4 regions of the Aliivibrio sp. A6 genome follow, and region 3 is predicted to be linked to each of the others. Evidence: predicted binding sites of a transcription regulator. Region 3 holds the regulator's gene; each other region holds the start of a gene.
What was found. Region 3 encodes CRP, which controls carbon source genes, mostly activating them, when cyclic AMP is high. Its sites were predicted from a motif close to TGTGANNNNNNTCACA; they were not measured.
Positions count from the first base shown of each region.

Region 1: a site for CRP is predicted at 3,410-3,425, ahead of typA (translational GTPase TypA). Genes of this name have one in related genera too.
Region 2: a site for CRP is predicted at 3,811-3,826, ahead of PVK70_RS04225 (CTP synthase). Genes of this name have one in related genera too.
Region 4: a site for CRP is predicted at 2,983-2,998, ahead of PVK70_RS01375 (NupC/NupG family nucleoside CNT transporter). Genes of this name have one in related genera too.

Region 1 is NZ_JARACR010000013.1:28,629-34,196, reverse strand. It holds gene glnL (nitrogen regulation protein NR(II)) at 1-784, opposite strand, end outside; gene PVK70_RS09490 (DUF4124 domain-containing protein) at 866-1,393, opposite strand; gene glnA (glutamate--ammonia ligase) at 1,559-2,968, opposite strand; gene typA (translational GTPase TypA) at 3,526-5,361, shown strand.
Region 2 is NZ_JARACR010000004.1:167,579-173,146, forward strand. It holds gene ispD (2-C-methyl-D-erythritol 4-phosphate cytidylyltransferase) at 1-243, opposite strand, end outside; gene ftsB (cell division protein FtsB) at 247-531, opposite strand; gene eno (phosphopyruvate hydratase) at 704-2,002, opposite strand; gene PVK70_RS04225 (CTP synthase) at 2,082-3,722, opposite strand; gene mazG (nucleoside triphosphate pyrophosphohydrolase) at 3,854-4,675, opposite strand; gene PVK70_RS04235 (flagellin) at 4,776-5,568, opposite strand, start outside.
Region 3 is NZ_JARACR010000006.1:130,687-136,254, reverse strand. It holds gene astD (succinylglutamate-semialdehyde dehydrogenase) at 1-1,174, shown strand, start outside; gene PVK70_RS05950 (DUF1338 domain-containing protein) at 1,187-1,981, shown strand; gene crp (cAMP-activated global transcriptional regulator CRP) at 2,052-2,684, opposite strand; gene PVK70_RS05940 (OsmC family protein) at 2,930-3,331, shown strand; gene hslU (HslU--HslV peptidase ATPase subunit) at 3,406-4,740, opposite strand; gene hslV (ATP-dependent protease subunit HslV) at 4,759-5,283, opposite strand; gene PVK70_RS05925 (SPOR domain-containing protein) at 5,475-5,568, opposite strand, start outside.
Region 4 is NZ_JARACR010000002.1:59,104-64,671, reverse strand. It holds gene PVK70_RS01395 (hypothetical protein) at 1-14, shown strand, start outside; gene prfC (peptide chain release factor 3) at 357-1,940, shown strand; gene PVK70_RS01385 (DUF5363 family protein) at 2,043-2,156, shown strand; gene PVK70_RS01380 (TatD family hydrolase) at 2,156-2,932, shown strand; gene PVK70_RS01375 (NupC/NupG family nucleoside CNT transporter) at 3,131-4,387, shown strand; gene PVK70_RS01370 (XapX domain-containing protein) at 4,675-4,845, shown strand; gene deoC (deoxyribose-phosphate aldolase) at 5,111-5,568, shown strand, end outside.

The DNA of each region.
Region 1 (5,568 bases), on a different contig from region 3:
TGCCATCGGGTTGGTCTTTGAGTACTTCAGCGGCGTTACTAACAATATTGAGGATGGCCTGTTCTATTTGCTCTGCATCCATATCAAAATCGGGCAAGCTAGGGTCATAATCTCGAATGATTCGTACCTGATAACTGGAGTTAAGCTCAATCAGTTGGCGGACTTTTTCAATGACTGCGTGTAGGTTTTCTGGCTTTTTGTGGCCTAATTTTTGAGGTCCCAATAGGCGATCAACTAAGTTTCGCAATCGGTCTGCTTGCTCAATAATGATTTGAGTGTATTCATGTAATTCAGGTTTTGGCAGCATTCGTTCGAGTAGTTGTGCTGCGCCACGTAATCCCCCTAATGGGTTTTTAATTTCATGAGCCAAACTACGAACCAAGACTTTAGCGGCTTGTTGTTGAGCGTGTTGATTAATTTCTTGAGACAAACGGCGTTGTTGTTCGATTTGGCGAATTTCAACCAATAGGTAAAGTGATTTTTCGATCTCAATGGGGCTTGATGTGACTTCAATATAAAGTGATCGGTCATCAATCATGATTTGAACATCACTATCCGTCACGCTCTGGCCTGTTGTTAGCGGTTGCATTAAGGTAGAGAGATCAAATTTAGAGTGGTGGAATAGCTCATCAAAACGATGTTGAGCCATTCGCTGCGCGCTTTGAGAAAAGAGTTGTTCTGCTGCTGGGTTGGCATAATGAATAGTACGGTGATCATCCAGTAATAAAATCGCCGTTACTTGGTGCTCAAGCAGCTGTGTCGAAAAGTCCATCGTTAACATCATCGTCCTTGTATCGCAAAACCCATCTTGCACCATTGTAGTGCATTGCACCTTGCTTGTCAGACAGGAACTGAAGCGGTTCCTTTAGTTTGTTGATGGGCGATGCAAAAAAACAGTAATAATAGGTGATGATGCAATTCTCTTGCCGTCTTTCAGAGCAATAACGGTAATGAGGTGGGTTCCTCTATTTATGTTTTTTAGTTTCCACTCTGTGGATGTTTGTGGCGGACCATAAGGCGCACCATCGAGCAGTAACTGTAATTTTTCATTAATGCTGAGCTTACGTGTGAGTTCAGTTAATACGGTGATATGACCTCGAGAACTGCGGATTGTTTCTTCTTGTTGTAAGTTAGTCACAGAGATAGCGAGTGGCTTGAGTTTCTTTTTCATTGGCTTGGTTGTGGGTGCTGTTTTTTTCGAATGTTCAGGTACTGCAGGAGAGGTTTCAACGCTAGTTGTGGGTGATAAAGAGATCGTTGTTACAGGCCCCTTACTAAGAGGTGCGCTATCACTAAAATGGCGAACGCCCTTGCTGTCTTCCCAAGTGTAAACCGTATTAGCGAAAATCGATGCTGAGAGTAAGCTAAAAAGGATGAAAAAAATATAACGCATAATGTCACCATGATATTGATGTCATAACGATACTGCAGAAATGAAATCTGGGTAAGTGTGAGCCTATTAGAATTACTGTTAAAAGAGAAATTGCCAACATAAAAAAGGCTCGCTTGTGAAGCGAGCCTAAAAATAGCAATTTGATTTCAAACTGTTGCGTCAGAATTAAACTGAGTAATACATTTCAAACTCAAGTGGGTGAACCGCTGTGTTGATTGCTTCAACATCTTGAGACTTAAGTTTGATGTAAGAATCAATAAAGTCATCAGAGAACACGCCGCCAGACGTTAAGAATTCACGGTCAGTATCTAGCGCTTGTAGAGCAATATCTAGAGACTCAGCTACTGTTGGGATTTCTGCCGCTTCTTCCGCAGGAAGGTCGTACAGATCCTTATCCATAGCTTCACCTGGGTGGATCTTGTTCTTAATTCCGTCAAGACCAGCCATTAGCATTGCTGAGTAGCATAGGTATGGGTTAGCCGCTGGGTCACCAAAACGAACTTCGATACGACGTGCTTTCGGGCTTGGTACCACAGGGATACGGATAGAAGCAGAACGGTTACGTGCAGAGTATGCAAGCATAACAGGTGCTTCAAAGCCAGGAACAAGACGCTTGTATGAGTTTGTTGATGGGTTAGCAAATGCATTGATTGCACGAGCATGCTTGATGATGCCGCCAATGTAGTAGATAGCCATTTCAGATAGGCCGCCGTACTTATCACCAGCAAACAGGTTTACACCGTCTTTTGCTAGAGATTGGTGAACGTGCATACCAGAACCGTTATCGCCAACCAGTGGTTTAGGCATGAAAGTCGCTGTTTTACCGTAAGCGTGCGCTACGTTATGAACAACGTACTTATAGATTTGAGTCTCATCCGCTTTTGTTGTTAGCGTGTTGAAGCGTGTTGCGATCTCATTTTGACCCGCAGTTGCTACTTCATGGTGGTGTGCTTCAACAACAAGGCCCATTTCTTCCATGATTAAACACATAGCAGAACGGATGTCTTGAGAAGAATCAACAGGAGCTACTGGGAAGTAACCGCCTTTAACACCTGGACGGTGGCCTTTATTGCCGCCTTCGTATTCAGTACCTGAGTTCCAAGCTGCTTCGATATCGTCAATTTTGAAGAAAGAACCAGACATGTCAGTGTTGAAACGAACATCATCAAATAGGAAGAACTCTGGCTCAGGACCGATTAACACTGTGTCAGCGATACCTGTTGAACGCATGTATTCTTCAGAACGCTTAGCGATAGAGCGTGGGTCACGATCGTAACCTTGCAGTGTTGCTGGCTCAAGAATGTCACAACGAATGTTTAGTGTTGGATCCGCTGTGAATGGGTCAAGTACCGCACTTGCTGCATCTGGCATCATTACCATGTCAGATTCGTTAATGCCTTTCCAGCCTGCAACTGAAGAACCATCGAACATTTTACCTTCTTCAAAGAAGTCGGCGTCAACTTGATGAGAAGGAATTGAGATATGTTGTTCTTTACCTTTTGTATCGGTAAAGCGTAAATCAATAAATTTTACTTCGTTCTCTTGAATTAGAGCTAATACGTTTTCTACTGACATGTAGGATAACCTCCAGTGTTATAATATAAATATTGGCCAGCTAAGCTGTTATTTACTATGTAGCTAGAACTGTGCCAAAAGTAATAATCCTTTATTATTAATGACTTGCGTTTTTAATTTACTAAAATCCATCTTTAACTGCACTAATTTGATCCCTGTTTGCACCATTATTGTGCGTTGCAATAGGAAAGTGCAGATAAAAATAAATTGTCATTAATTACTTCTATCCGCTATTCAGCAGTGAAATGGAAAATTTGTCAATCTAATTCCAACATGAAATTAAATTATTAGTAACAATACTGCTCCTAAGGTGTTGATAATTATATCCTTTAGTTTTTTGGTAAAGATAATAAAGTTATTAACTAGATTGCATAAATCTCGCTAGAGTTGGTCGTTTTTACAGCGTTTTTTGGGGCTGTATTAAATTAATTTAAAAATAATTGTGTCTTTAATCACATATTTCGTGGGTTTTGCGCTAAAATCTGTTAAATTATTGACCGTTTTTAAACCAAGTAGTGCCAATGGTGGCTCTACATGCTCTGAGTGAATTTGAATCCATGTCTACTCCACAGATTGATAAACTAAGAAATATCGCAATTATTGCGCACGTTGACCACGGTAAAACAACCTTGGTTGATAAGCTATTACAACAATCAGGCACACTAGAATCATCTCGTGGTGAGACTGAAGAACGCGTAATGGACTCGAACGACATCGAGAAAGAGCGTGGTATTACGATCCTTGCTAAAAATACAGCAATTAACTGGAACGATTACCGCATCAACATCGTAGATACTCCTGGACACGCCGATTTCGGTGGTGAAGTTGAGCGTATCATGTCTATGGTTGATTCTGTTCTTCTTATCGTAGATGCTGTTGACGGCCCAATGCCTCAAACGCGTTTCGTTACACAAAAAGCATTCTCACACGGCCTTAAGCCGATCGTTGTAATCAACAAGATTGACCGTCCTGGTGCTCGTCCTGATTGGGTTATGGATCAAATCTTTGATTTATTCGACAACCTAGGCGCAACTGATGAGCAACTAGACTTCACTACTGTTTACGCATCAGCACTTAACGGCTGGGCAACAATGGAAGAAGGCGAGACTGGCGAAAACATGGAACCATTGTTCCAAGCAGTAGTTGATAACGTAGATGCGCCAAGCGTAGACATCGACGGTGCTCTACAAATGCAAGTTTCTCAACTAGATTACAACTCTTATGTTGGTGTTATCGGTGTTTGTCGTGTTACTCGTGGTTCTGTAAAAGCAAACCAACAAGTAACTATCGTAGGCGCAGATGGTTCTAAGCGTAATGGTAAAGTAGGTACAGTTCTTGGTTACCTAGGTCTTGACCGTCACGAAGTTGAAGTTGCAAATGCTGGTGACATCATTGCAATCACAGGTCTTGGTGAGCTGAAAATTTCAGACACAATCTGTGACGTAAACAACGTTGAAGCGATGAAGCCACTGTCTGTTGATGAACCAACAGTAACAATGACTTTCCAAGTAAACAACTCACCTTTCGCTGGTAAAGAAGGTAAGTTCGTTACTTCACGTAACATCCTTGAGCGTCTAGAAAAAGAACTAGTTCATAACGTAGCATTACGTGTTGAGCAAGCGTCAGATCCAGATAAATTCCGCGTATCAGGCCGTGGTGAACTTCACCTATCTATCCTGATCGAAAACATGCGTCGTGAAGGTTTCGAGCTAGCAGTATCTCGTCCAGAAGTTATCATCAAACATGATGAAAACGGTGTTCTAACAGAACCGTTTGAAACAGTAACTATCGATGTTATGGAAGAGCACCAAGGTGCAATCATGGAAAACATCGGTATCCGTAAGGGTGAGCTAACAGATATGGCTCCAGATGGTAAAGGCCGTATTCGTATGGACTTCATGATGCCTTCTCGTGGTCTTATCGGTTTCCAAACTGAATTCCTAACAATGACGTCTGGTTCTGGTCTAATTTACCACTCGTTTGATCACTACGGTCCACACAAAGGTGGCGAAATTGGTCAACGTGCTAACGGCGTATTAATCTCGAACGGTATGGGTAAAGCAGTAACTTACTCTCTATTCAACCTTCAAGATCGTGGCCGTTTATTTGCAGAGCACGGTGATGAAGTATATGAAGGTCAAATCATCGGTATTCATAACCGTGCTAACGACCTGACTATCAACTGTCTACGTGGTAAGCAACTGACTAACGTACGTGCATCTGGTACTGATGAAGCTCAAACGCTTTCTCCTGCTATCAAATACACACTTGAGCAAGCTCTAGAATTCATCGATGATGATGAACTAGTAGAAGTAACACCAGTAAGCATCCGTATCCGTAAGCGTCATCTTACAGAGAACGATCGTAAACGTGCTGGTCGTGCACCTAAGTAATTATTGATTCGGATTTAGCTTTAGTTAAATCACAAATCAAATAAAATTTTAAATCCCTTTGTAGGCAACTACGAAGGGATTTTTTTTATCTGTTATGATGATACCAACTCAAATAAGTAGGTGTTCATTCTTGCTTGTTAAAATAGATTATAACTGCGTTATGCTTTTCGTTTGCAAAGATTGGTTATAATTAGGCCCACTAGTTAT
Region 2 (5,568 bases), on a different contig from region 3:
AGAGACTCGAATAACACGACTGTCTTGCGCAATAGCGAGCTCAGGAAAGTAGGGATCTCCATCTGTAATAGCAACAACCACATTTTCAATCAAAGGATAAGAAAGGAGCTGTTCGATGGTATGCTCTAAAACGGTTTTTCCATTTAAAACTAAATATTGCTTTGGGCGATCCGCTTTCATGCGGCTACCAACACCTGCTGCTGGAACTATTGCAACAATAGAAGACGGCTTGGTTGATGTCATCAATTAACCCTCACTATTTTCATCTATGATTCGGTAAAAAGTTTCGCCTTTTTTTATCATTCCCAGTTCATGACGGGCTCTTTCTTCAATCGCTTCTGAGCCTTTTTTCAAATCGTCAATCTCAGCAAACATCTGTTGATTACGATTTCTAAGCCCTTGATTCACTTCTTCTTGTAAAGCGACATCACTTGATACTTGCGAATAATCGGACATTCCATTTTTTCCAAACCATAAGGTGTATTGCAACCACCCTAAAGCAATCAATAAGAAAATGGCAAATGTACGCATAATGGCTCCGAAAATAAGAAATGATAAAAGAAAGCTAACTATATCAATCCATCATTAGAACTTCACTAGCTGTCTTACTGAAATAAAAAAAACCGCCTCAAATGAGACGGTTTTTATATCTAAATTCTAATCGAACGATTAAAGAATCAAGTCATACTCTCAAAAATTGAGATTATTGACCTTTAACTTCTTTAAGACCGTTGAATGGCGCTAGTTCACCTAGAGCTTCTTCGATACGGATTAGTTGGTTGTACTTAGCAACACGGTCAGAACGGCTCATAGAACCAGTTTTGATTTGACCTGCAGCTGTACCAACTGCTAGATCAGCAATTGTTGCATCTTCAGTTTCGCCAGAACGGTGAGAGATAACTGCTGTGAAACCAGCATCTTTAGCCATCTTGATTGCAGCTAGAGTCTCTGTAAGTGAACCGATTTGGTTGAACTTGATAAGGATTGAGTTAGTGATGCCTTCTTCGATACCACGAGCAAGAATCTTAGTGTTTGTAACGAATAGATCGTCACCAACTAGTTGGATTTTGTCGCCTAGAAGTTCAGTTTGGTGTTTGAAACCAGTCCAATCAGACTCGTCAAGACCATCTTCGATAGATACGATTGGGAATTGCTCAACAAGACCAGCTAGGTAGTGGTTGAACTCTTCAGCAGTAAATTTCTTACCTTCGCCTTTAAGGTCGTAGATGCCGTCTTCTTTGTTGAAGAACTCAGAAGCAGCACAGTCCATAGCAAGAGTAACGTCTTTACCTAGCTCGTAACCAGCAGCTGCAACAGCTTCTGCGATAACTTCTAGAGCTTCAGCGTTAGATTTAAGGTTAGGAGCGAAACCACCTTCATCACCAACTGCAGTGCTGTAGCCTTTAGACTTAAGAACTTTAGCTAGGTTGTGGAATACTTCAGCACCGATACGTAGAGCTTCTTTAAGAGTTTTAGCGCCAACTGGTTGGATCATGAACTCTTGGATGTCAACGTTGTTATCAGCGTGCTCACCACCGTTGATGATGTTCATCATTGGTAGAGGCATAGAGAATACGCCTGGAGTGCCGTTTAGGTCAGCAATGTGAGCGTAAAGAGGCATAGACTTAGCTGCTGCAGCTGCTTTAGCATTCGCTAGAGAAACAGCAAGGATTGCGTTAGCACCGAAGTTTGCTTTGTTGTCTGTACCATCTAAATCGATCATGATTTGGTCGATTTCAGCTTGGTTTTTCGCGTCTTTGCCGATTAGAGCTTCTGCGATTGGACCATTTACAGCTGCGATAGCTTTAAGAACACCTTTACCTAGGAAACGAGATTTGTCACCATCACGTAGCTCAAGAGCTTCACGAGAACCTGTAGATGCGCCAGATGGAGCAGCAGCCATACCTACAAAACCACTTTCTAGGTGAACTTCAGCTTCAACTGTTGGGTTACCACGAGAATCGATGATTTCACGACCTAGAACTTTAACGATCTTAGACATTGTGTTTCCTCTACTTTATCTTTAATTTAAAAGCTAAAAATAGCTGCTACAACATTGAGCAGCTATCCGTAATATCCTATTACTTTTCGAATTCACCGCGTGCATTTACGCCCGCAGCTTTAACAAAACCTTCAAATAATGGGTGACCATCACGAGGTGTTGATGTGAATTCTGGGTGGAATTGAGCAGCCACAAACCATGGGTGGTTAGGGATTTCAATAATTTCCACCAGCTTCTTATCAGCTGATAGGCCAGAAATCTTAAGACCGGCTTTTTCAAGCTGAGGAAGTAAATTATTATTTACTTCATAACGGTGACGGTGACGCTCTTCAACAGTTGCGTTACCGTAAAGCTCACGAGCTTTTGAACCTTTAGCAAGGTGACATAGTTGAGAACCAAGACGCATTGTACCGCCTAGATCTGATTTCTCAGTACGCTCTTCAACGTTGCCGTCGCCATCAATCCACTCAGTGATTAAACCAACTACAGGGAACTTAGTGTCTTTAGAGAATTCAGAAGAGTGAGCCCCTTCCATATTAGCAACGTTACGCGCATATTCAATTAACGCAACTTGCATACCTAGACAGATTCCTAAATATGGTACTTCATTTTCACGAGCGTATTGAGCAGCAAGGATCTTGCCTTCAACACCGCGGTCACCGAAACCACCAGGAACTAGAATTGCGTCTAGACCTTCTAGGATTTCAGTACCTTTAGATTCTACATCTTGTGAATCTACATATTTAATAGTGACGTTTAGACGGTTTTTCAAGCCCGCATGTTTTAATGCTTCGTTTACTGACTTGTAAGCGTCTGGTAATTCAATGTATTTGCCAACCATACCGATAGTAACTTCACCAGTTGGGTTCGCTTCTTCATAAATTACTTGTTCCCACTCAGAAAGATCAGCTTCAGGAGCTGTAATACCAAAGCGTTGACATACTAGATCATCAGTACCTTGTGCTTTGATAAGTTGTGGGATTTTGTAGATTGAATCTACGTCTTTCATTGAGATAACTGCTTTTTCTTGAACATTACAGAAAAGAGCAATTTTCTTACGTTCGTTCGCTGGGATAACACGATCAGAACGACAAACTAGGATATCTGGTTGGATACCGATAGATAGTAGTTCTTTTACTGAGTGTTGAGTTGGCTTAGTTTTAAGCTCGCCTGCAGCGCCTAAGTAAGGAACCAGTGTTAAGTGCATAAACATAGCACGCTCACGGCCTAACTCTACTGCTAGCTGACGAATCGCTTCCATGAACGGTAGAGATTCGATATCACCAACGGTACCACCAACTTCTACGATTGCGATATCGTGGCCTTCAGCGCCTGAAATAACACGTTCTTTAATCGCATTAGTAATATGAGGGATAACTTGGATTGTTGCACCTAAGTAGTCACCGCGACGTTCTTTACGTAGAACATCTGCGTATACACGACCAGCGGTAAAGTTGTTACGCTTAGTCATTTTGGTGCGGATGAAGCGCTCGTAGTGACCTAAGTCTAGATCTGTTTCTGCGCCGTCTTCCGTGACGAATACTTCACCGTGTTGAGTTGGGCTCATTGTGCCTGGATCAACGTTGATGTATGGGTCAAGCTTCATCATAGTGACTTTTAAGCCACGAGCTTCAAGAATAGCTGCTAATGATGCTGCTGCAATACCTTTACCTAGTGAGGATACAACCCCGCCAGTTACAAAAATGTAATTCGTCGTCATACGTTACCTGAAATTGGTGTAATGAGGAATAAAAATGGATTTCATCTGGACGGGAAGTGAATATACCAGAACCGCTTTATCGCCACAACGTGAAAAGTATCACAGTTAATTGATTTATTTTTTGCTCCAAATCAATTCCGCTCGCTTCGCTTCACATTTTCCCATTCAGAGTCTAGTTCATTTAAATCACATTGCTCTATTTTTTTATTCTTTTTGGCGACGTTCGCTTCAATTTGACGAAAACGGCGTTCAAATTTATCATTTGCTTTACATAAAGCTTGCTCTGGATTTTTTCCTAAATGACGTGAAAAATTTACTGTAGCAAAAAGTAAATCCCCCAATTCTTCTTCCAGTTTGGCTTCATTTCTCGGCTTTTTCAGTGCCTCTTCTAACACCTCTGCCACTTCTTCATTTACTTTATCTGCAACTGGCTGTAATTCATCCCAATCAAAACCAATTTTAGCACACTGCTTCTGGATTTTATTTGCTCGTAATAACCCAGGTAAAGCGGTAGGCACTGAATCTAATATGCTTCCTTGCTTTTGGGATATGTTATTTAACGCTTCTTTTTCTAAGCGCTCTTGTTGCTTCACTTTATCCCAATTCGCTGTTATCTCCTCTTCTGATGAGAACACTTCGTCTCCAAAGACGTGTGGATGGCGACGAACCAACTTTTCATTTAGTGTATCTACTACATCATTAAAATCGAATAACCCCTCCTCTTTCGCCATTTGCGCATAAAAAATAACTTGGAATAGTAAATCCCCTAACTCTTCTTTTAAATTGCTCCAGTCCTTCTTATGAATCGCATCTACCACTTCATAAGTCTCTTCTATTGTATGGGGGATAATAGAATCAAACGTCTGCTTTCTATCCCACGGACAACCTAATTCTTTATCTCTTAATTGAGCCATTATTGAGAGTAACTGTTCAATGTTATTTTGAGCGGCCATATCTATCCCTTCGATTTAAAAACAAAAAAAGCGGTGACCATTATAGTCACCGCTTTTTTAAAAATACATTCGCCTTAAATTAAGAAGGCTTTTTGTTAACTTAACCTAATAAGCTCATTGCCATGCTTGGCGCTTGTTTTGCTTGTGCCAAAATTGACGAACTTGATTGACTTAAAATTTGTGTCTTCGTTAAGTTTGTTGTCTCTTTAGCAAAATCAGTGTCTTTAATTTGGCTATTTGAATCCGTGATGTTTTCGTTAATGTTAGTTAAGTTTTTAACTGCACTTTCAAAACGGTTTTGGAATGCACCTAATGAAGCACGATTACCATCAACGTATTCTAGAGCGGCATCAATCACATCAATTGAACGCTGTGCACCACCAACGGTTGTTAGGTCCATAGATGCTACAGTATCGTCCGACTCGCCACCCATTTTTAATTCATTCGCTAGAGAGCCATTGAACTCTAATGGTGAAGAGATAGTTTCACCTGACATAAATACTTGCAGTACGCCATCTTCAGTTACCGATGCGCTTAACTCGTTTGTTTGACCGTTAATGTAAGTTGCTAATTCTTCAATATCATCACCTGCTTTTGCTGAGATGTTGATTTCTTGAGGATTACCGTTTTTATCATTGTATGTCACATTAAACTGCGTGTTTTCTGCACCTACTTTCCAGTTGATATCACGACCTTCTTCAGCGAAGTAAGATTTACCACCCATTGTCGCTTCGTCAGCACGCATGCTGTTTAATGTCATTGCTACTGCTTCACCTGAATCAGCACCAATTTGGAAAGATTTTGTGCCAAACTCGCCATTAATTAAACGGGTACCAGCAAAAGAAGTTGTTTCTGCAATACGGTTCAGTTCATCAGTTAGTGAACTTGCTTCT
Region 3 (5,568 bases):
AACCGAAGCGGGAGCTATGGTGGGGAAAATCGCGATTTCCATTCGTGCTTACCATGAAAGAACGCCACATAAAGAGCGTGAAGCTGCAGGGAATAAAATTGTACTAAGACATCGCCCACTAGGAGTAATGGCTGTCTTTGGGCCGTATAACTTCCCAGGACACCTACCAAATGGTCATATCGTTCCTGCGTTACTTGCGGGTAATACCGTGGTATTAAAACCTTCAGAGCAAACACCATGGACCAGTGAAGTAATTATGCAGCTGTGGCAGCAAGCCGGTTTACCTAATGGAGTGATTAACTTAGTACAAGGTGCTCGTGAAACGGGTGAAGCACTGGCTAGCGCTAAAGGGATTGATGGGTTGTTGTTTACCGGCAGTGCGAATACAGGGCATATTTTACATCGCCAATTTGCAGGAGATACAGGGAAAATGCTGGCCTTAGAAATGGGGGGGAATAACCCAATGGTGATCTCTCATAATTTTGGAGATCGAGAAGCGACGGTTTATACCATTATTCAGTCAGCTTTTATCAGTGCTGGTCAGCGTTGTACTTGTGCTCGTCGTCTGTATGTGCAAAAAGGCCAAGCTGGAGATGAGTTAGTTGTGCGTCTTGTTGAGGTCGCAAAAAGCATTGTGGTTGACCAACCTTTTGCTGATAACGCGCCATTCATGGGACCGCAAATATCCGTCGCTGCGGCAGAGTTTATTTTAAATGCTCAGAAGAATTTACAAGCTTTAGGTGGTGAATCACTGCTTGAGGCGAAAAGCTTAGGCCACGCCTTTGTTTCTCCGGGCATTATCGATGCGACTAATGTAGCTGAATTACCGGATGAAGAATACTTTGGCCCATTATTGCAAATAGTACGCTATGAAACCTTAGAAGAGGCGGTAGATCTGGCTAATGGCACTCGTTATGGGTTATCGGCAGGTCTTGTTTCAACTGATGACAATGAGTGGGAATATTTTGTAGAGCATATTCGTGCAGGTATTGTAAATCGTAACCGTCAATTAACTGGAGCAAGTGGTGACGCGCCATTTGGTGGTCCGGGGGCATCAGGCAATATGAAACCAAGTGCCTACTATGCGGCAGATTATTGTGCCTACCCAATGGCCTCAATGGAAGGCGATGCCTGTGAAATTCCCGCTCAACTGTCTCCGGGTTTAACTTTATAAGAGGTGATAGGCATGAATAACGTAACGTCTTTATTTTCGTCATTATGGCAAGATTATATTACTCGTTTATCCCCATCGGCAGGAAAGGTTCATCAGTTATTATCTAATGGCGATGAATTGATTAACGATCACATTGCATTACGTACGTTTAACTTGCCTAAGGTTGGCTTGCAAACGTTAGCTGCCCCATTTTTAGCAATAGGGTATAAAGCGTGTGAGACGTATGATTTTGAAGCGAAAAAACTCAAAGCACAGCATTTTGAGCATCCAGATCCTAATGCGCCACTTGTTTTTATTAGTGAGATTTTAGTTGAAGAGCTATCGCTTGAAACTCAGAACATTATTCATGCTTTGGTTGAACAGGTGCCAGCGCATTATTTTGCGACCAGCGATTTTCTTTCAGCGGGCCGTCCTTGGGCGTTAAGTTTTGAGGAATATCAAATCTTAGCAAAAGAGAGTGAGTATGCTTCTTGGCTGGCAGCTCATGGTTATGGTGCTAATCACTTTACGGTTTATGTTAATCAGCTTGAAGCGTTTGCTGAAGTGGTTGATGTGAACCAACACTTACGTGATGCTGGTTTTGCAATGAACGAAGTGGGTGGTGAAGTGAAAGGCTCTCCTGAGGTTTACTTAGAACAGTCATCAACCATGGCCGATAAAGTGAAAGTGAGCTTTACTGAGGGTGAGTTTGACATCCCAGGTGGATTTTATGAGTTTGCTAAGCGTTATTCGCTACCTAATGGCAAGATATATACAGGATTTGTCGCTGCATCTGCTGATAAAATTTTTGAAAGCACAGACAGTTAATTCTAAAATTTAGGCATAAAAAAACGCAGCTCAAGAGCTGCGTTTTTATTCGTTTAAGATAAGCGTTAAATTAACGAGTACCGTAAACTACGATTGTTTTACCGTGTGCAGAGATCAAGTTTTGCTCTTCAAGCATCTTCAAGATACGGCCAACAGTTTCACGTGAACAACCTACAATTTGACCGATCTCTTGACGAGTGATCTTAATTTGCATGCCATCTGGGTGAGTCATTGCATCTGGTTGTTTAGCTAGATTCAATAGAGTCTGAGCGATACGGCCTGTAACGTCTAGGAATGCTAAATCACCTACTTTTTGGCTAGTGATTTGTAGACGAGTTGCCATTTGAGCAGAAAGACGCATCAGAATATCTGGGTTTACTTGAATAAGCTGACGGAATTTCTTAAATGAAATTTCAGCCACTTCACAAGGGCTTTTAGCACGAACCCATGCTGAACGTTCTTGACCTTCTTCAAACAAGCCAAGCTCACCGATGAAGTCACCTTGGTTAAGGTAAGAAAGGATCATTTCTTTACCTTCTTCATCTTTGATTAGTACAGCAACAGAACCTTTTACGATGTAGTAAAGTGTCTCAGCTTTTTCACCAGCGTGGATTAAAGTACTTTTTGAAGGGTACTTATGAATGTGACAATGAGATAAGAACCACTCTAATGTTGGGTCTGTCTGAGGTTTACCTAGAACCATACTTTATACTTCCTCTGCGTTTGCCAAGTAGGCGATGTCCATTTTAAAATAACTGAGCCAAATATCAGTTTGGCCTATAGAATATGGTTATCGGAACAAGGCTGCATGTTCGTTGAGATAATTGATAAAATCATACCTTGTTTCGCCGTTGATTTCTTGACTTTGATCGTATGAAATGTGCGACCAAGGGCACAATTTCGTGAAATGGATCACGAGTTTTCTTTTTATGTAGTAAAGAGGCTTTTATGAACGCTGAAGTTAAATGGATTGAGGGATTTACTTTCCTAGGTCAATCTCAATCTGGCCACTCTGTGGTAATGGATGGAAATGGTGGTGAAAAAGCCCCAAGCCCGATGGAAATGGTATTAATGGCCGCTGGTGGATGCAGTTCTGTTGATGTTGTAGATGGACTTAAATCTGCAAATCAAAAAGTAACAGGCTGTATTGCTAAGTTATCAAGCGCGCGTCGTGAAACTGCGCCAAAGCTGTTTACTCATGTGAATATTCATTTTGAAGTGAGTGGTGATAATCTGGATCCTAGCATTGTTGAGCAAGTTACTGCTGATTCATTACAGAAGTATTGTTCAGTATGTTTAATGCTAGGTGAAGGCATTGATATGACACACTCTTGGGAAATCGTGGCTTAAAATAATGCGTTTCCTAAAGAGAAAGCCTCGCTAATTTTCATTAACGAGGCTTTATTTAGCATAAAGGCTAAAAATTACAGAATGAAGCGACTTAAATCTTCATCTGCGACTAGCTTGCCTAAACGCGAACTTACGTATTCAGCATCAACAACTAAGCTCTCGCCGTGTTTTTCAGAAGCATCGTAAGAGATCTCTTCCATTAAGCGTTCCATCACCGTATGTAAGCGACGAGCACCAATGTTTTCTGTACTTTCGTTTACTTGGAAAGCGGACTCAGCAATACGAGTGATGCCATCTTCAGTAAATTCAACGCTTACATTTTCGGTTGCCAATAGAGCTATGTATTGTTCAGTTAATGACGCGTTTGGTTCCGTTAAGATACGTTTGAAGTCATTTGCTGTTAATGCTTCAAGCTCAACACGGATAGGTAAACGGCCTTGTAACTCAGGGATTAGATCAGACGGTTTTGCCATCTGGAATGCACCCGATGTGATGAATAACATATGATCGGTTTTCACCATACCGTGTTTAGTGCTTACTGTGCTGCCCTCAACTAATGGCAGTAAATCACGTTGCACACCTTCACGAGAAACATCACCTGAATGAGAGTTTGAGCCTTTACAGATCTTGTCTATTTCATCGATAAATACGATACCGTGGTTTTCTACGTTAAAGATGGCTTGTTCTTTTAGTTCTTCAGGATTAACCAGTTTCACGCCTTCTTCTTCTGTTAGTGCTTTAAGGGCATCAACAATTTTCATCTTACGCTTTTTGGTTGTATTACCGCCTGATAGGTTTTGGAACATACCTTGAAGTTGGTTTGTCATCTCTTCCATGCCAGGAGGAGCCATGATCTCTACACCGACCTGAGGTGCTGCAACATCCACTTCAATTTCTTTGTCGTCTAGCTTGCCTTCACGCAGTTTTTTACGGAAAGATTGACGGGTACCAGAATCATTATCACCTTCTTCGTTATTACCCCATGCATCTCGCGCTGGTGGTAATAAAATATCTAGGATTCGGTCTTCTGCTTGCTCCTCAGCTCGGAATTTTACTTTTTCAACGGCTTGTTGGTGTGTCATTTTGATAGCAACATCGGTTAAATCACGAATGATACTCTCAACTTCTTTACCAACGTAACCTACTTCAGTGAACTTAGTCGCTTCAACTTTAATGAAAGGCGCATTTGCTAACTTCGCCAAACGACGTGCAATCTCTGTTTTACCTACACCAGTAGGACCAATCATTAGGATATTTTTAGGCGTAACTTCGGCACGTAAATTTGGTTCCAATTGCATACGACGCCAGCGGTTACGAAGTGCAATCGCGACTGAACGTTTTGCTTTATCTTGACCAATAATATGGCTATCTAGTTCGTGTACAATTTCACGAGGAGTCATTTCAGACATGGGAATTCCTTATTTTGGTTAAGCGTTCAGTTCTTCAACGGTATGATTGTGGTTGGTGTATACGTCGATATCACCAGCAATAGTTAACGCTTTTGTGGCAATTTCACGAGCATCTAAATCGGTATTCTCCAGTAATGCGGTCGCTGCAGAGCGAGCAAAATAGCCACCAGAACCGATAGTTAGTAAATCATTGTCCGCGTTGATTAAATCGCCCGTACCACTGATGATAAGAGAAGTGGTTTTGTCTGCCACAATTAACATTGCTTCAAGGCGACGCAATGCTCGGTCACTACGCCATTCTTTAGCTAACTCAACCGCAGCTTTGGTTAAGTTACCTTGGTGCATTTCTAATTTTCGTTCACACAGGTCGAACAGAATAAAGGCATCTGCTGTGCTACCAGCAAAACCAACAAGAACAGAATCATTGTATAGACGACGTACTTTTTTTACGTTGCCTTTTGCGATCATATCACCTTGAGATGCTTGGCCATCGCCAGCAACCACGACTTTGCCTTCACGGCGTACAGAAACAATTGTAGTCACGAGTAAAACCTCTTATTCGACGACGCCATTAATTAAAGCATGACATCATCTTCATGATTATTACTATTGTAATGGGGGGAAGGAGTAGGGTTTTCAAGTTGAATAGATAGAAAAAAGGAGCACTCAATGCGCTCCTTTTTAAATGTGTGATGCTATTAGCGATTTTAATCGCTGCACTTATTGATGAGTGATTACTGATCTTTCCAGATAGCGCAAGGTTCGATTTTAGCTCGTTGTAACTTATGGCGATCTTTTTCTGCATCACGTTTAAATTTATACGGTCCA
Region 4 (5,568 bases), on a different contig from region 3:
ATAAACTTAATTAATGATGCTATTTTTACTGTAAAACTAGATATGTCATGTACTAGGCTCGATATGGTTTATCGAGCCTTTTTATTTTCCTTCTAAATATCTATTTTTAGTAATGATAAATTAATAAGTTTAATAGTTAATGAAACTATTTCAGGTAACGTGGTAGGTGTTCGAGGGCTTAATCTTCTATTAATAGCTTATTATACTAATGGCAGGTTTATTCCTGTATCACTGGCTAGATCGGTACAATTCCTTTAAAATTACATCATATTTGCTTCTTTGTATGAAGCCCGATTCATAAGTATGATTCAAATTGAGTACATACTTGTGTACATAAAACCAATTAAGAGCACTGAATGAGTATTTTTCTTCAAGAAATTCAAAAGCGTAGGACTTTTGCCATCATTTCTCACCCGGATGCGGGTAAAACAACCATTACTGAAAAAGTATTATTATTCGGAAACGCGATTCAAAAAGCGGGTACGGTAAAAGGTCGTGGTTCAAACCAGCACGCAAAATCAGACTGGATGGAAATGGAAAAAGAACGTGGTATCTCGGTAACTACGTCGGTAATGCAATTTCCATTTAATGGTTGTCTTGTTAACCTTCTTGATACTCCTGGACACGAAGATTTCTCTGAAGATACTTACCGTACACTAACGGCTGTAGATTCATGTCTAATGGTTATCGATGCCGCTAAAGGTGTCGAAGATCGTACTCGTAAATTGATGGAAGTAACACGCCTACGTGATACACCTATCGTTACGTTTATGAACAAATTAGACCGTGAAGTACGTGACCCAATGGAAGTGCTTGATGAAGTAGAAAGCGAGCTAGGAATGGCTTGTGCACCTATTTCATGGCCGATTGGTTGTGGTAAAGAATTTAAAGGTGTTTACCACATCCACCGCGATGAAACGATCTTATACGCATCAGGCCATGGTCATGAAATTCAAGAAGTTCGTACTATTAAAGGTTTAGATAACCCAGAGTTAGATGTAGCTGTTGGTGCTGAGCTAGCTGCGAATGTTCGTGAAGAGCTAGAGTTAGTAATGGGTGCTTGCCCTGAATTTGATCTTGAGCTTTTCCTTGCCGGTGAATTAACGCCAGTATATTTTGGTACCGCATTAGGTAACTTTGGTGTTGATCACATGCTAGAAGGCTTAACTGATTGGGCTCCTGCACCACAAACACGTGAAGCAGTAGAACGTCCAGTTGAAGCAACAGAAGATAAGTTCTCAGGCTTTGTATTTAAGATCCAAGCAAACATGGATCCTAAGCACCGTGACCGTATCGCTTTCATGCGTATTGTGTCGGGTACTTATACTCAAAGCATGAAAATGAATCACGTGCGTACAGGTAAGAGTGTTAGTATTTCTGATGCGGTAACTTTCATGGCGGGCGATCGTTCTCGTGCTGAGACGGCGTATGCGGGTGATATCATTGGTTTACACAACCACGGGACCATTCAAATCGGCGATACGTTTACACAAGGTGAGAGCTTAAAATTCTCAGGTATTCCAAACTTTGCCCCTGAATTGTTCCGTCGTATTCGCCTAAAAGATCCACTAAAGCAAAAGCAACTGCTTAAAGGTCTTGTTCAACTTTCTGAAGAAGGCGCGGTACAAGTATTCCGTCCACTTCAAAACAATGATTTGATCGTTGGTGCGGTTGGTGTACTTCAGTTTGATGTGGTCGTATCTCGTTTAAAATCTGAATATAACGTTGAAGCTATTTATGAAGGCATCAGTGTAGCAACTGCTCGTTGGGTTGAATGTACTGATGGCAAAATCATGGATGACTTCCAGCGTAAAAACCAAAGTAACCTAGCGTTAGATGGTGGTAATAACTTAACGTACATTGCCCCAACGATGGTTAATTTGAATTTAGCGTCTGAGCGTTTCCCTGAGGTTCAATTCAGAGCGACTCGTGAGCACTAATCTAGTTGTAATCAAATAAATAGAAACGGAGTCTTAACGGACTCCGTTTTTGTATCTATAGTATAGAGATAATGACGGTAATTAATGATAAGGAAGGCGAGGGTGCTGAAACTGATTAAGTTATGGATTAAGAAATACGATGATTGGTGTAAGTCGCTAGGGTTAACGCCTGAAAATAAACGCAGTTGTGTCCCTTATAAAAAAGAAGAAGAGTAATGGCTTTCCGATTCATTGATTCACACTGTCATTTTGATTTTGCACCTTTTAAAGGTAACGAAGCCTTGTATTTACAAATGGCAAAAGACAGAGGAGTAACAACATTCATTGTCCCTAGTGTGAATCAATCAAATTGGAATCAAGTGAATGGTTTATCCAAACAGTTTGATGGTATTTATTACGCATTAGGCATTCACCCATTATTTATTACATCAAACTATGAAAAAGAGTTAGAAAGTTTAGCTGCGTTGCTTGATGAAGAAAATAATAAGTGTGTAGCGATTGGTGAATGTGGATTGGATTTTTGGCATCAAGACAATGATAAGGAAATACAAATCTCTGTTTTTCGCCAGCAGTGTTTATTGGCAAAAAAGCATCAACTTCCTTTAATTATTCACAGCCGTAAAAGCCACGATATGGTAGTAAAGCTGTTGAGAGAAATTAAGCCAGAGAGAGGCGGGGTTATTCATGGCTTTAGTGGTAGCTTGCAGCAGGCGAATCAATTTATTGAATTAGGTTTCTATATTGGTGTCGGTGGCGTGATCAGTTACGAAAGAGCTAAGAAGACCAAAATGGTGGTTTCACAATTGCCTTTAGATAAAATTTTACTAGAAACTGACGCTCCAGACATGCCACTATTTGGTTTTCAAGGACAAAAAAACACGCCAGATAAAGTACAAAAAGTATGCAAACACTTGGCTTTGATTAGAAAAGAGTCAATGCAAACGATTTCGGAAACTGTTTATAAAAATACCACCTCTTTGTTTGGGATTTGAGTTATTAGTCATTTCTTTAGGTGTAATTGATGATTATTTAGAAACCTCTTAGTGATAATGATCACAATTATGAATGAACAAAGCATGTATCAGCCGCGAATATGTGACGACAGCATTACTTTATTGGTGGTTCAATGAGTATAATCGCCCCCGCTAATTTGAAACACGCCAACAATAAATTTAGGGAAAACTTTAACTATGAGCCTGCTAATGAGTTTGGTTGGGATCGTGGTACTGCTAGGTATAGCTGTACTTCTTTCTGACAACCGCAAAGCAATTAATTTACGTACTGTGGGTGGTGCATTTGCTATCCAATTCTTCCTAGGCGCATTTGTACTTTATGTACCTGTGGGTCGTGATGTACTTTACGGTGCATCTGAAGCCGTTGCGAACGTAATCAACTATGGTAACCAAGGTATCGAGTTTTTATTCGGTGGCCTAGTATCAGGTAAAATGTTTGAAGTATTTGGTGGCGGCGGTTTCGTATTCGCACTACGCGTACTTCCTGTAATCGTATTCTTCGCTTCATTAACAGCGGTTCTTTACTACCTAGGTATCATGCAAATCGTGATTAACTTCCTAGGTGGTGCTCTACAGAAAGCGCTTGGCACATCTCGTGCGGAATCACTATCTGCTACAGCTAACATCTTTGTTGGTCAAACTGAAGCGCCTCTAGTTGTGCGTCCGTTTGTTCCAAAAATGACTCAATCTGAGCTATTTGCAGTAATGTGTGGTGGTCTAGCCTCTGTTGCTGGTGGTGTACTTGCTGGTTATGCTTCTATGGGCGTGCCTCTAGAATACCTAATCGCAGCATCATTCATGGCTGCACCTGGTGGTCTTCTGTTTGCTAAAATCATCAAACCAGAAACTGAAACACCAATTGATCAACTTGACGCACTTGATAACGAAGGCGAAGACAAGCCAGCTAACGTAATCGATGCTGCTGCGGCAGGTGCTGCAACAGGTATGCAACTTGCGTTAAACGTAGGTGCAATGCTTCTTGCTTTCATCGGCCTTATCGCGCTTATCAACGGTATCTTAGGTGGCGTTGGTGGTTGGTTCGGTATGCCAGAAATCACGCTAGAGCTTATTCTTGGTTACATCTTTGCTCCACTTGCATTCCTTATCGGTGTGCCGTGGGAAGAAGCGACAATTGCAGGTTCATTCCTTGGTCAAAAACTGGTAGTTAACGAATTCGTTGCATACTTAAACTTTGCACCGTACCTAGCTGAAGGCGCTGAAATTGTTCTTTCTGAGAAAACGAAAGCAATCATTTCATTCGCACTATGTGGCTTCGCAAACCTTTCTTCTGTAGCGATTCTACTTGGCGGTCTTGGTAGCCTTGCACCAGCACGTCGTCATGACATCGCTAAGATGGGTATGAAAGCTGTTGCTGCTGGTACATTATCAAACCTAATGTCAGCAACAATCGCAGGTCTATTCCTATCTCTATAATCTTATAGAGCAGAGCAGATAATCACAAAAACCCGCACTTATTGCGGGTTTTTTTATGTCTGTTATTTAAGTAATAAGTGTGATGAAAATATGACGTTATTTCACATATTTTGTGTAAAAAAGATTGAGATGCAAACCGATTGCGTTACCACACGAAAACAATCAAGCTAAATTATATTGATATAATGAATCCATAATAAAAGAGAGAAGAACTGCTAGGTTAAAAAAATAAACTATGGTCTAAACTATAGTTAATGCACACACAACCTAAAAAATGAGAGTCAATTATGAATGAAGTTTTACTATCTATGTTCGCGGGTTTGATTGTTGGAGTTGTTTTCTCTGCAATTAAGCTGCCTATTCCAGCGCCACCAGTTCTTTCTGGAGTGATGGGAATCGTCGGTGTTTACGCCGGTGCTGTCGGCTACCAATGGATTGTTGAACGTTTCTTTTCATAATCTCAGTGTCTTTCTATGGAAACATGGTTTCACTAGTGCCACTGAACAAGTATTGGTAAAATGAACCATGTTTCAACGGTGTCTCATGATGAGACGTTAGAGCGGTACTCATTCATACTATTGAAGTAAGTACTGGCGGCAAAATGGATATTGATTGAGCGTTATGCGCTCAAGTCTTCAAGGAATCAAGTCCGCTCATTTGCTGTTGAACTTAATATATGAACAGCAAAACTATCAAAGAATTTATTCTATTTTGGAGATAACAATGAGCGATTTAAAAGCAGCGGCACTACGTGCATTACAATTAATGGATTTAACGACGCTTAACGATAATGATACAGACGAAGCAGTAATTGCACTTTGTAAAAATGCAAAAACAGCAGTAGGCAATACCGCAGCAGTTTGTATTTACCCACGTTTCGTTCCTATCGCTAAGAAAACGCTGCGCGAGCAAGGCACACCAGAAGTGCGTATCGCAACAGTAACTAACTTCCCACACGGTAATGACGATATCGCTATCGCAGTTGCAGAAACTAAAGCTGCTGTGGCTTATGGTGCTGATGAAGTTGACGTGGTATTCCCATACCGTGCGCTTATCGCAGGTGATGAAACGGTTGGTTTTGAGCTAGTTAAGCAGTGTAAAGAAGCGTGTGGTGATGTTCTTCTTAAAGTGATCATCGAAACGGGTGAGCTAAAAGAAGAAGCGTTAATTAAGAAAGCATC